One region of the Streptomyces enissocaesilis genome, then DNA from elsewhere that is predicted to be linked to it. Evidence: riboswitches for the same ligand, from Rfam matches in the RefSeq annotation. Region 1 holds a riboswitch; the other holds the start of a gene.
What was found. A riboswitch is a leader RNA that binds a small molecule or an ion and turns the genes downstream of it on or off. The one in region 1 is predicted to bind cobalamin.
Positions count from the first base shown of each region.

Region 2: it holds a riboswitch for cobalamin, as region 1 does, so the genes downstream of both, ABD374_RS20565 (ribonucleoside-diphosphate reductase subunit alpha) here and ABD374_RS24100 (hypothetical protein) in region 1, are expected to answer to the same signal.

Region 1 covers NZ_BAAAUD010000047.1:367,089-371,873, reverse strand. Annotated here, with positions in the region: gene ABD374_RS24120 (HAD-IIA family hydrolase) at 1-388, shown strand, start outside; gene ABD374_RS34720 (hypothetical protein) at 515-1,369, shown strand; gene ABD374_RS24110 (class F sortase) at 1,371-2,048, shown strand; gene ABD374_RS24105 (CbtA family protein) at 2,012-2,818, opposite strand; gene ABD374_RS24100 (hypothetical protein) at 2,836-3,054, opposite strand; cobalamin riboswitch at 3,088-3,216, opposite strand; gene ABD374_RS24095 (glycoside hydrolase family 6 protein) at 3,403-4,437, shown strand; partial or broken gene ABD374_RS24090 (galactose oxidase-like domain-containing protein) at 4,507-4,683, opposite strand; tRNA gene ABD374_RS24085 (tRNA-Lys) at 4,762-4,785, opposite strand, start outside.
Region 2 covers NZ_BAAAUD010000041.1:45,304-50,088, reverse strand. Annotated here, with positions in the region: gene ABD374_RS20570 (ribonucleotide-diphosphate reductase subunit beta) at 1-26, opposite strand, end outside; gene ABD374_RS20565 (ribonucleoside-diphosphate reductase subunit alpha) at 29-2,446, opposite strand; cobalamin riboswitch at 2,590-2,713, opposite strand; partial or broken gene ABD374_RS20560 (Uma2 family endonuclease) at 2,826-3,409, shown strand; gene ABD374_RS20555 (YbdD/YjiX family protein) at 3,466-3,669, opposite strand; gene ABD374_RS20550 (carbon starvation CstA family protein) at 3,666-4,785, opposite strand, start outside.

The sequences.
Region 1 (4,785 bases):
ACTCACCAAGGCGATCCGGCTCATCAACGCCGGTGCGCGCTTCATCTGCACCAACCCCGACGAGACCGGCCCGAGCCGTGAGGGTCCGCTGCCCGCCACCGGAGCCGTCGCCGCACTGATCACCAAGGCGACCGGCAAGGACCCGTACTTCGCGGGCAAGCCCAACCCGCTGATGATGCGGACCGGACTCAACGCGATCGGCGCGCACTCCGAGACCAGCGCGATGATCGGCGACCGGATGGACACGGACGTCCTGGCGGGGCTGGAAGCGGGCATGGAGACGTTTCTCGTACTGACCGGTCTGACGGGGCCGGCGGACGTCGACCGTTATCCGTTCCGGCCGTCGACGATCGTCGACTCGATCGCGGACCTCGTCGACCGCGTCTGACCCGGCCGTCCGCCCGGCCCGGCCGCCGCGCGGCGCGCTCCTGGGCCCGTACGGCGCACTGACGCGCCCCTGGAGATGCGGAAACGGCCCGTACCGGTGAATCTTCGTAGGACCAGGAGGTTCACTATGCGCTCATTGCAGTTCGCTCTGTGTGCCGGCGTGGCGGCCGCGGTGGTCGTCACGCCGGCCGCGACGGCCCACGCCGGTGACGGGGCCGAAGGCCGGATCGCCGTCACGCCGTCCACCATCGCGCCCGGCGGGGAGGTGGATCTGCGGGTAGACGTGTGCAAGGGCGGGAAGGCCACCGGCACGTCCGACGCCTTCTCGACGGCCGTCCACTTCAGCCCGGCCCCGGACCGCGGCGCCCTCTTCACCGAGGCCCACATCCGGTCGGACGCCCAGCCCAAGGAGTACGAGATCCGGGTGAAGTGCAAGGACGGCGGCCAGGCCAAGGGGACCGTCACCGTCGTCCGTCCCGACAAGCCCGGCCAGCGCCCGGACAAGTCCGGCCAGCGTCCCGACCAGCCCGACCAGTCCGGCCAGCGTCCCGACCAGCCCGGCCAGCGCCCCGACCAGCGCCCGGAGGAAAATTCCGGCCAGCGTCCCGGTCAGCGCCCGGACCAGAACTCTGACCAGGGCCCCGACCGCCACCCGGACCAGGACCCCGGCCAGCGTCCCGAGCACCGCCCGGACCAGGACCCCGGCCAGTACCCGGACCACCGTCCCGGCCAGCGCCCCGACAACCACCCGGGCCAGGGCCCCGACCACCGCCCCGACCACCGCTCGGACCAGCGCCCCGACCACCACCCGACCCCCCACGCCCCCGTGCACGCGGGCGGCGGCGGTACGGCGCAGCTCGCCGCGGCCGAGGAGGACGGGCCCGGGACACCGCACACCGTGATCGGCCTCGTGCTGGCGGGCGTGGCGGCCGTGGCCGTGGCGTACCGGAGTGCGCGGCGCCGGCGTACGGACACGGACTGACGTGTCCGGCGAGGACAAGCCGTCCGGCGGCGCACGGCTGCTGACCGGCGTCGCCTGGGCGGTGCTGCTGCTCGCGCTGTGGCTGTGGGGCCGCGGGACGGCCGACGGCCCCGGCGGCAGCTCGGCACCGACCACCGGGGACGTGGCCGCGGTCGGCCGCCCGCTGGGGGCGGTGCTGCCTCCGGCGCACGCCCCCGTCGAGGGCGCGGCGCCGCAGCGCGTCGAGGTGCCGTCCATCGGCGTCACGGCGCCCGTCGTGCCGCGCGGGCTCGACACGACGGGCGCCGTCGATCCGCCGCCGTACAGCCAGCCGTCGAGGGTCGGCTGGTACGGGGACGGGACCAGGCCGGGCGCGGCGGGGGCCGCCCTGCTCGTCGGCCACGTCGACACCGAGAGCAGACCGGCCGTCTTCTACCACCTGAGCGCGACCCGCCCCGGCGCGAAGGTCCGGGTGACGGGGGCCGGTGGCGAGAGCCTGGAGTTCACCGTCGACGACGTCCAGGTCTTCACCCGCGAACGCTTCGACCCGCAGAAGGTGTACGGCCCCCGCGAGAGCGGCCGGGCGGAACTGCGCCTGATCACCTGCGGGGGCACGTACGACAAGAAGGCCCGCACCTACACGGCGAACGTCGTGGTGTCGGCCTACCTGACGGGCGCCTCCAGTCCGGCCGGCGTCTGAGGAACGGGCCCCGGGGACAGGCCCCGCCCACGCCCCGCGGCCCGCAGCCCGAGCCCGCCGAACACCGCCGCGAACACCGCCCACAGCAGCGCGTGCGAGGCCAGCGACAGCATCCGGAAGTCCCACAGCAGCGTCGCCGCCACCGGCACCTCGTCCGGGTTGCCCGGCAGCGCGAAGAGCACCGCCAGCGTCGCCACCGCCGTGACGGCCACCGCGATCTGGCGCACCGGGACCGGCCGGCCGGCGAGGCGTACGTACACCTGCCACGCCAGCACCATGCCGAGGACGCCGATCACGACGGCGGCCAGCCACAGGGCCTGGCGGTCGGCCACGGTGCCGGAGTCCCCGACACCCGGCGGGCTCGCCGGGTAGCGCAGCCCCGGCAGCAGCGAGACCGCCACGAAGGCGGCCGCGCCGAAGGTCAGGGCGCGGGGCCACGGCCGTTCGCCGATCCCCGTACGGCGGTGCACCAGGGCGTACGCGAGGGCGGACAGGGCGCCCAGCGCGAGGCCCGCGACGACCGCCGTGACGACCAGGCCGGCGTGCTGGGTGGAGCGGGAGAAGAGTTCCTCGTGGTGCTGGACGGCCGTGGCGGCCGCCCCGTGGGCATGCTCCGCGGCGGCGGAGCGTGCCTCTTCGAGGCGGATCGCGCGGTCCATCAGGGGCTCGGCGAGGAGCAGCGAGAAGAGGCCGGCGGCAAGGCCGGCCACCCCGCCCGCCGCCAGCCCGCGCCCGAGCAGGGGCAGTACGGGTGTGACAGGTGCGGACATGGTGCGTACGGCCCCGATCAGTGGCAGGGGGCACCGAAGAGGTGCCGGCCGTCGTGCGAGAACTCGTGCAGGTAGTCGCCGGTCGCGGAGACGACCGTGCCGTTGTCCATGAAGACCGCGTAGAGCGCGATCAGCGCGACGATCGCCGCGGCGGCCATGATCAGCCAGTCGCGGGTGCCGGCCGCGGCGGACGCGACCGCCGCGGTGTCGGTGTGCTGCGCGGTGTGCAGTGACATACCGGTGAGCCTCCTTCTGGGGTTTCCACGCCCCATGGCAGGAGAACGACGGGTCAGTTCCTGACTTCCGTACGGGGGCACCCGGGCTCTCGTGCGGTCACAGTGGCGGGACCGTCCCGGAATCGCACCGGGTTCCTGTCCACCGTCGTCTCGATGTGTGGAGTTGTCCCCCGGAGAGTCCCAGCCTGGCTGAACACTGTCAACAGGGCGCCGCGCGGGCCCGCCCGCCCCGCGCCCCCTGTCTCCCATGTCCGGTGACGGACCCGTGTGTCACGATGGTTTCGCCCGGATGTGTCCGGGGGAGGCCGGGGGGTTCTCAGCCATGTCGGTGCGGTCGAGGGGGAGTGGATGTACGGCAGGTGCGGCGACCGTGGGCGCAGGGGTGTCCGGGCGGTCGCGGTGGGGGCCGTGGGCGCCGCGCTGCTGCTGACGGGCTGTTCCTCGTCCGGCGGCGACGGGGGCGGCGAGACGGAGCAGCCGTCGGTGAAGCAGCAGCCGAAGGGCAGTGACCCGTACTGGGTCAATCCGGAAGGAAGGGCCGCCCGGCAGGTCGCGGAGTACGCCGAGCGGGGCGACGACGAGAAGGCCGGGCTGATCAGGAGGATCGCCGAGCAGCCGGCCGCCGAGTGGATCCTCTCGGAGAACGCCGAGGCGCAGGCCAGGGGCTTCACCGAGGCGGCCGAGAAGGCCGACCGTGACGCGCTGCTCGTCCTCTACAACATCCCGCACCGCGACTGCGGGCAGTTCTCGAAGGGCGGCGCGGCCGACGGCGACGCCTACCGGGCGTGGGTCGACGAGGTCGCCCGGGGCATCGGCGGCCGCCCGGCCACCGTGATCCTGGAGCCGGACGCGCTGCTGCACCTGGTCGACGGCTGCACGCCCGAGGAGTTCCACGAGGAGCGGTACGACCTCCTCGAGGACGCCGTCACGCGGCTCAAGCGGCAGCCGAAGGCCAAGGTGTACCTGGACGCGGGCAACGCGGGCTGGAAGTCGCCCGACGCGCTGTTCGAGCCGCTCCGGCGGGCGGGCATCGCGGACGCCGACGGCTTCTCGGTGAACGTCTCCAACTTCCAGACCACCGGGGTGAGCAGGGACTTCGGCAAGAGGCTCTCGGCGAAGGCCGGCGGCAAGCCCTTCGTGATCGACACCAGCCGCAACGGCAACGGCCCGTACACCGGGGGCGACCCCGCGGAGAACTGGTGCAATCCGCCGGGCCGCGCGCTCGGTGAGAAGCCGACCACCAAGACCGGCGACGACCTGGTCGACGCCTACCTGTGGATCAAGCGTCCCGGCGAGTCGGACGGCGACTGCAAGGGCGGCCCGAAGGCGGGGGAGTGGTACGAGGAGTACGCGCTCGAACTGGCCCGCAACGCGCAGAAGTAACCACGGCCCTCCCTCTGCCGCCCTGCCCGGGTGCGTCCGCGCCCGTGGCCGCCGAGGGACCTCGGCCCAGACGCCCTCCGAGGGTGTGCCCCGGCCGCCCGTCACGAAGAGCAGGGAGCAGCCGGACGGGACCGGCGCCCGGTTCCTCGGCACGGTGACCGAGATGCCGTCGCCCGCCTTCCCCGCCTTCGGCACGACCGTGCGCTGGTCGAGGTCGGTGACACGGGGGACGGCGCCGGGCCGCATCGGCTTCGCGTCCTTGACGGACGCGGCGTGCGCATACCGAAGCCCCCTCACACGGAGTGAGGGGGCTTCGGTGGTGCGTGCGCCGCCAGGGACTCGAACCCC
Region 2 (4,785 bases), on a different contig from region 1:
GGGTCGAGAAGGTTCTTGTCACTCATGATTACTGGCACGCCTCGCAGGACTCGGGGTTCTCAAGGGAGCAGGCGATCGCGTCCGCGTCGGGAGCGGCGGGGGCCTGCTGTACGGGGACGGGGACGGGGGCCGCGGCCGCCGCGCCGGAGCCCGCGGCCCGGGCGATGCGGGTCGCGGGGCGCGAGCGCAGGTAGTACGTCGTCTTCAGCCCCTTCTTCCACGCGTACGCGTACATCGAGGAGAGCTTCCCGATGGTCGGCGTCTCCAGGAAGAGGTTCAGGGACTGCGACTGGTCGAGGTACGGCGTACGGGCCGCCGCCATGTCGATCAGTCCGCGCTGCGGGATCTCCCAGGCGGTGCGGTAGAGGGCCCGTACCTCCTCGGGGATCCAGCTGAAGCCCTGCACCGAGCCGCTGGACTCGCGCAGCGCCTCGCGGGACTGGGCGTCCCAGACGCCGAGCTTCTTCAGGTCCTCCACCAGGTAGGCGTTGACCTGGAGGAACTCACCGCTGAGCGTCTCGCGCTTGAAGAGGTTGGAGACCTGCGGCTCGATGCACTCGTACACGCCCGCGATCGACGCGATGGTCGCGGTCGGCGCGATCGCGAGGAGCAGGGAGTTGCGCATTCCGGTCTTCGCGACACGGGCGCGCAGCGCGTCCCACCGCTCCGGCCAGGTGACCTCGACGCCGTAGTGGTCGGGGTGCAGGACGCCGCGCGCCGCGCGGGTCTTCTCCCAGGCCGGGAGCGGGCCGCTGACCTCGGCGAGGTCGCAGGACGCCTCGTACGCGGCGAGCATGATGCGCTCGGCGATCCGCGTGGAGAGGGCGAGCGCCTCGGGGGAGTCGAAGGGCAGGCGCAGCTTGAAGAAGACGTCCTGGAGACCCATCGCGCCCAGACCCACCGGGCGCCACTTGGCGTTGGAGCGGCCGGCCTGCTCGGTCGGGTAGAAGTTGATGTCGACGACGCGGTCGAGGAAGGTGACGGCGGTACGGACGGTCTCGTCCAGCCGCTCCCAGTCGATCTCGCCGTTCCGGGACACGAACGAACCGAGGTTGACGGAACCGAGGTTGCAGACGGCCGTCTCACCGTCGTCCGTGACCTCCAGGATCTCGGTGCACAGGTTCGAGGAGTGGACGACGGAGCCCGGCTCGGCGGTCTGGTTCGCCGTACGGTTCGACGCGTCCTTGAACGTCATCCAGCCGTTCCCGGTCTGCGCGAGGGTACGCATCATCCGGCCGTACAGCTGGCGCGCGGGAATCGTCGTACGGGCCAGACCGTCCGCCTCCGCCTTGCGGTACGCCCGGTCGAACGCGTCGCCCCACAGGTCGACGAGCTCGGGAACGTCCGCGGGCGAGAACAGCGACCAGTCGGTGTCCGCGTCGACGCGGCGCATGAACTCGTCGGGGATCCAGTGCGCGAGGTTCAGGTTGTGCGTACGCCGCGCCTCCTCGCCCGTGTTGTCGCGCAGTTCCAGGAACTCCTCGATGTCCGCGTGCCAGGTTTCCAGGTAGACGCAGGCCGCGCCCTTGCGCCGGCCGCCCTGGTTGACGGCGGCGACCGACGAGTCGAGGGTGCGCAGGAAGGGGACGATGCCGTTCGAGTGACCGTTGGTGCCGCGGATCAGGGAGCCGCGGGCGCGGATGCGGGAGTACGAGAGGCCGATGCCGCCCGCGTGCTTGGAGAGGCGCGCGACCTCGTGGTAGCGGCCGTAGATCGAGTCGAGCTCGTCGAGCGGCGAGTCCAGCAGGTAGCAGGAGGACATCTGCGGGTGACGCGTACCGGAGTTGAAGAGCGTCGGCGAGGACGGCAGGTAGTCCAGGCGGCTCATCAGGCGGTACAGCGCGGCGACCTCGTCGGCGGCCGCGGGGGAGTCGTCCTTGGCCAGACCGGACGCCACGCGCAGCATGAAGTGCTGCGGGGTCTCGATCACCTGACGGGTGATCGGGTGGCGCAGGAGGTAGCGGCTGTAGACCGTGCGCAGGCCGAAGTAGCCGAAGCGGTCGTCGGCGGCCGGGTCGACCAGCGCGTCGAGGCGGGCCGCGTGGGCGGTCACGAAGCCGGCCGTACGGTCGGCGATCAGGCCCTCGCGGTGGCCGACGGACACCGACTCGGAGAAGGTGCGGACGCCCTGCGTCGCCGCCTCGTCGCGGATCGTCCGGGTCAGGAGGCGTGCCGCGAGCCGGGAGTACGCCGGGTCCTCGGAGATCAGCCCGGCGGCGGCGTCGGTGGCGAGGCCCCGGAGCTCGGCCGCGTCCGACGCCGCGTTGCGGCCGCGCAGGGCGGCCGCGGCGACCCTGCCCGGGTCGGTGTCGGGAAGGTCGGCGGTCAGGTCGGTGAGGGTCCGCAGCAGTGCGGTCCCGGCTCCGGGCCCGTCGGACGGCTCCGTCGACTCCGCTGGATCCGTCGGCTCCGTGGCAGTTGCCGGATCGGCTGACGCGATGGTCACGGGGTGCTCTCCCTCGCTCGGCTCGGGGCCGGCGGGGAACGGGGGGGGCGTACGGGCACACGTCACCCCGGGAAGGGCGGCATACCGCGTAGCGTCCACCGGCCCAACCGCGAGGCCCGGACGTGTCGGTGTCCGGTTCGGTCGAGCCGGACACACCGTCGGCAGGTCTTCGGACTCCTGGGTGCGCAGAAGCGCACCGATCACACCGTTGCGGGACAGTTCCGGATTCACACCGGATTCCCCTGCGGCGACAGCGAGCATGAGCATACATGTGGGGGCGGTTGGGTGAAGCGGCCCCCACATGTTGTGTCACACGGGAAGAGCGAAGGTGGTTGTCACAGCGCTCCGCTATCGTCGTGAGCACACGGAGGTACGCCCCATGTCAGCTGTCGCCGACCGGCCCCACCCGCTCCCCGAAGAATTCGACGAGGCCACGCGCACACTGGCCCGCACGACCGAGGGCGTGCGGCGGGAACTCATCGACGGGAGGCTGAGGGGAGGGTTGTGCCGGACGGGGACCACGGGCGAATCATTCAGTGGCTGACACGCATCTGTATGCAGTCCCGTCCCGAGCTGTGGCTCCACCCCGACCAGGGACTGAAGGTGCAGGCATGCCGGAAGGGCCGTGCGCGCCCCGACGGCTCACTCGCACCCGGTGATGCCTTCGTGGGGCAGGGCGAGTGAGCCGATCCCGACTCCGTGCTGATGGTCGTCGAGGTCACGTCGTACGACACCGCCACCGACCAGCGCGACCGGGTGGAAAAGCCGCGTGCCTACGCCGAGACCGGCATCCCGGTCTACCTGCTGATCGACCGCGACACCCGCGAGGTGACCGTCTGCAGCGAGCCCGACGGCGTCCGGTACGAGAACGCGCACACGGTCCCGTTCGGCAAGCAGGTGGCGCTGCCGGGCCCGGTGGAGATCACCCTGGAGACCGAAGCGCTGAAGGAGTGGGTGCGCTGACGCCGACGGGCCGCCGCATCCCCGTAAGGGGGCGCGGCGGCCCGTTGTGGGACCGCTCAGCAGCAGCGGAAGCCCTCGCGGGGGTCCGCCTCGCGGGCGTCCGTGCGGCCGCGCTCGAACTGACGGCGGGTCATCACCGGTGCTTCGGGGTCGCACGACCGTGCGTGGGCGACGTACCGGTCGTACGCCGACTCGCCCGTCAGCTCGCGGACGTACCAGCGGATCCGGCCCGCCGCGCGGCGCACGTCCGTCAGGGTCATTCGGAGGCCCCCGGGCCGGCCGGCGCGGTCTCCTTGCGGGTGCCGCCCTCGGGGCCGGCGCCCGCCGCGACCAGCTCGGCCTTCTCCTCCTTGGTCGCGATGATCGAGGCGGGGGCGACCAGCCTGGACTCGACGTACGGAGCCTCGTGCAGCTTCACGCTCTGCGGGTCGCGGATCGCCTTGAGGCAGACCCGGCCGGCGTCGGCCAGTACCACCACGATGAGGACCGCGAAGAGCGCGCACAGCACGCCGTCGACCGTCGAGTTGGTGACGACGGTGTGCATCTGGTCCATGTTCTTGGCGGGCGGCAGCACCTGGCCCGCGTCGATGCCCGCCTGGTACTTGTCGCGCTGGGCGAAGAAGCCGACCTTCACGTCGTCCGAGAAGATCTTCTGCCAGCTGGCGGTGAGCGTGACCGCCACGTCCCAGGCGAGCGGCACCGCGGTGACCCACGCCCACTTCAGGCGGCCGGACTTCACGAGCAGCGTGGTGCAGACGGCGAGGGCGACGGCGGCCAGCAGCTGGTTGGCGATGCCGAAGAGCGGGAAGAGCTGGTTGATGCCGCCCAGCGGGTCGTGCACGCCGACCCACAGGAAGTAGCCCCAGCCGCCGACCACGACCGCACTGGCGAACCAGACGCCCGGCTTCCAGCTGACCTGGCGGAACGGCTTGTAGACGTTGCCCAGCATGTCCTGGAGCATGAAGCGCCCGACGCGGGTGCCCGCGTCCACCGTGGTGAGGATGAACAGCGCCTCGAACATGATCGCGAAGTGGTACCAGAACGCCTTCATCGTGGTGCCGCCGACGACCGCGGAGAAGATCTCCGACATGCCGAGCGCGAAGGTCGGCGCGCCGCCGGTGCGCGAGAGCAGGCTCTGCTCCTCGACGTCCTTCGCCGCCTGGGCCAGCGCCTCCGGAGAGATGGAGAAGCCCAGGTTGGTCACCGCTTGGGACGCGGCCTGGACGCTGTCTCCCACCACACCCACGGGCGAGTTGATGGCGAAGTACAGACCCGGGTCGATGATGCACGCCGTGATCATCGCCATCACCGCGACGAACGACTCGGTCAGCATCGCGCCGTAACCGATCATCCGGATCTGCGTCTCCTTCTGGACC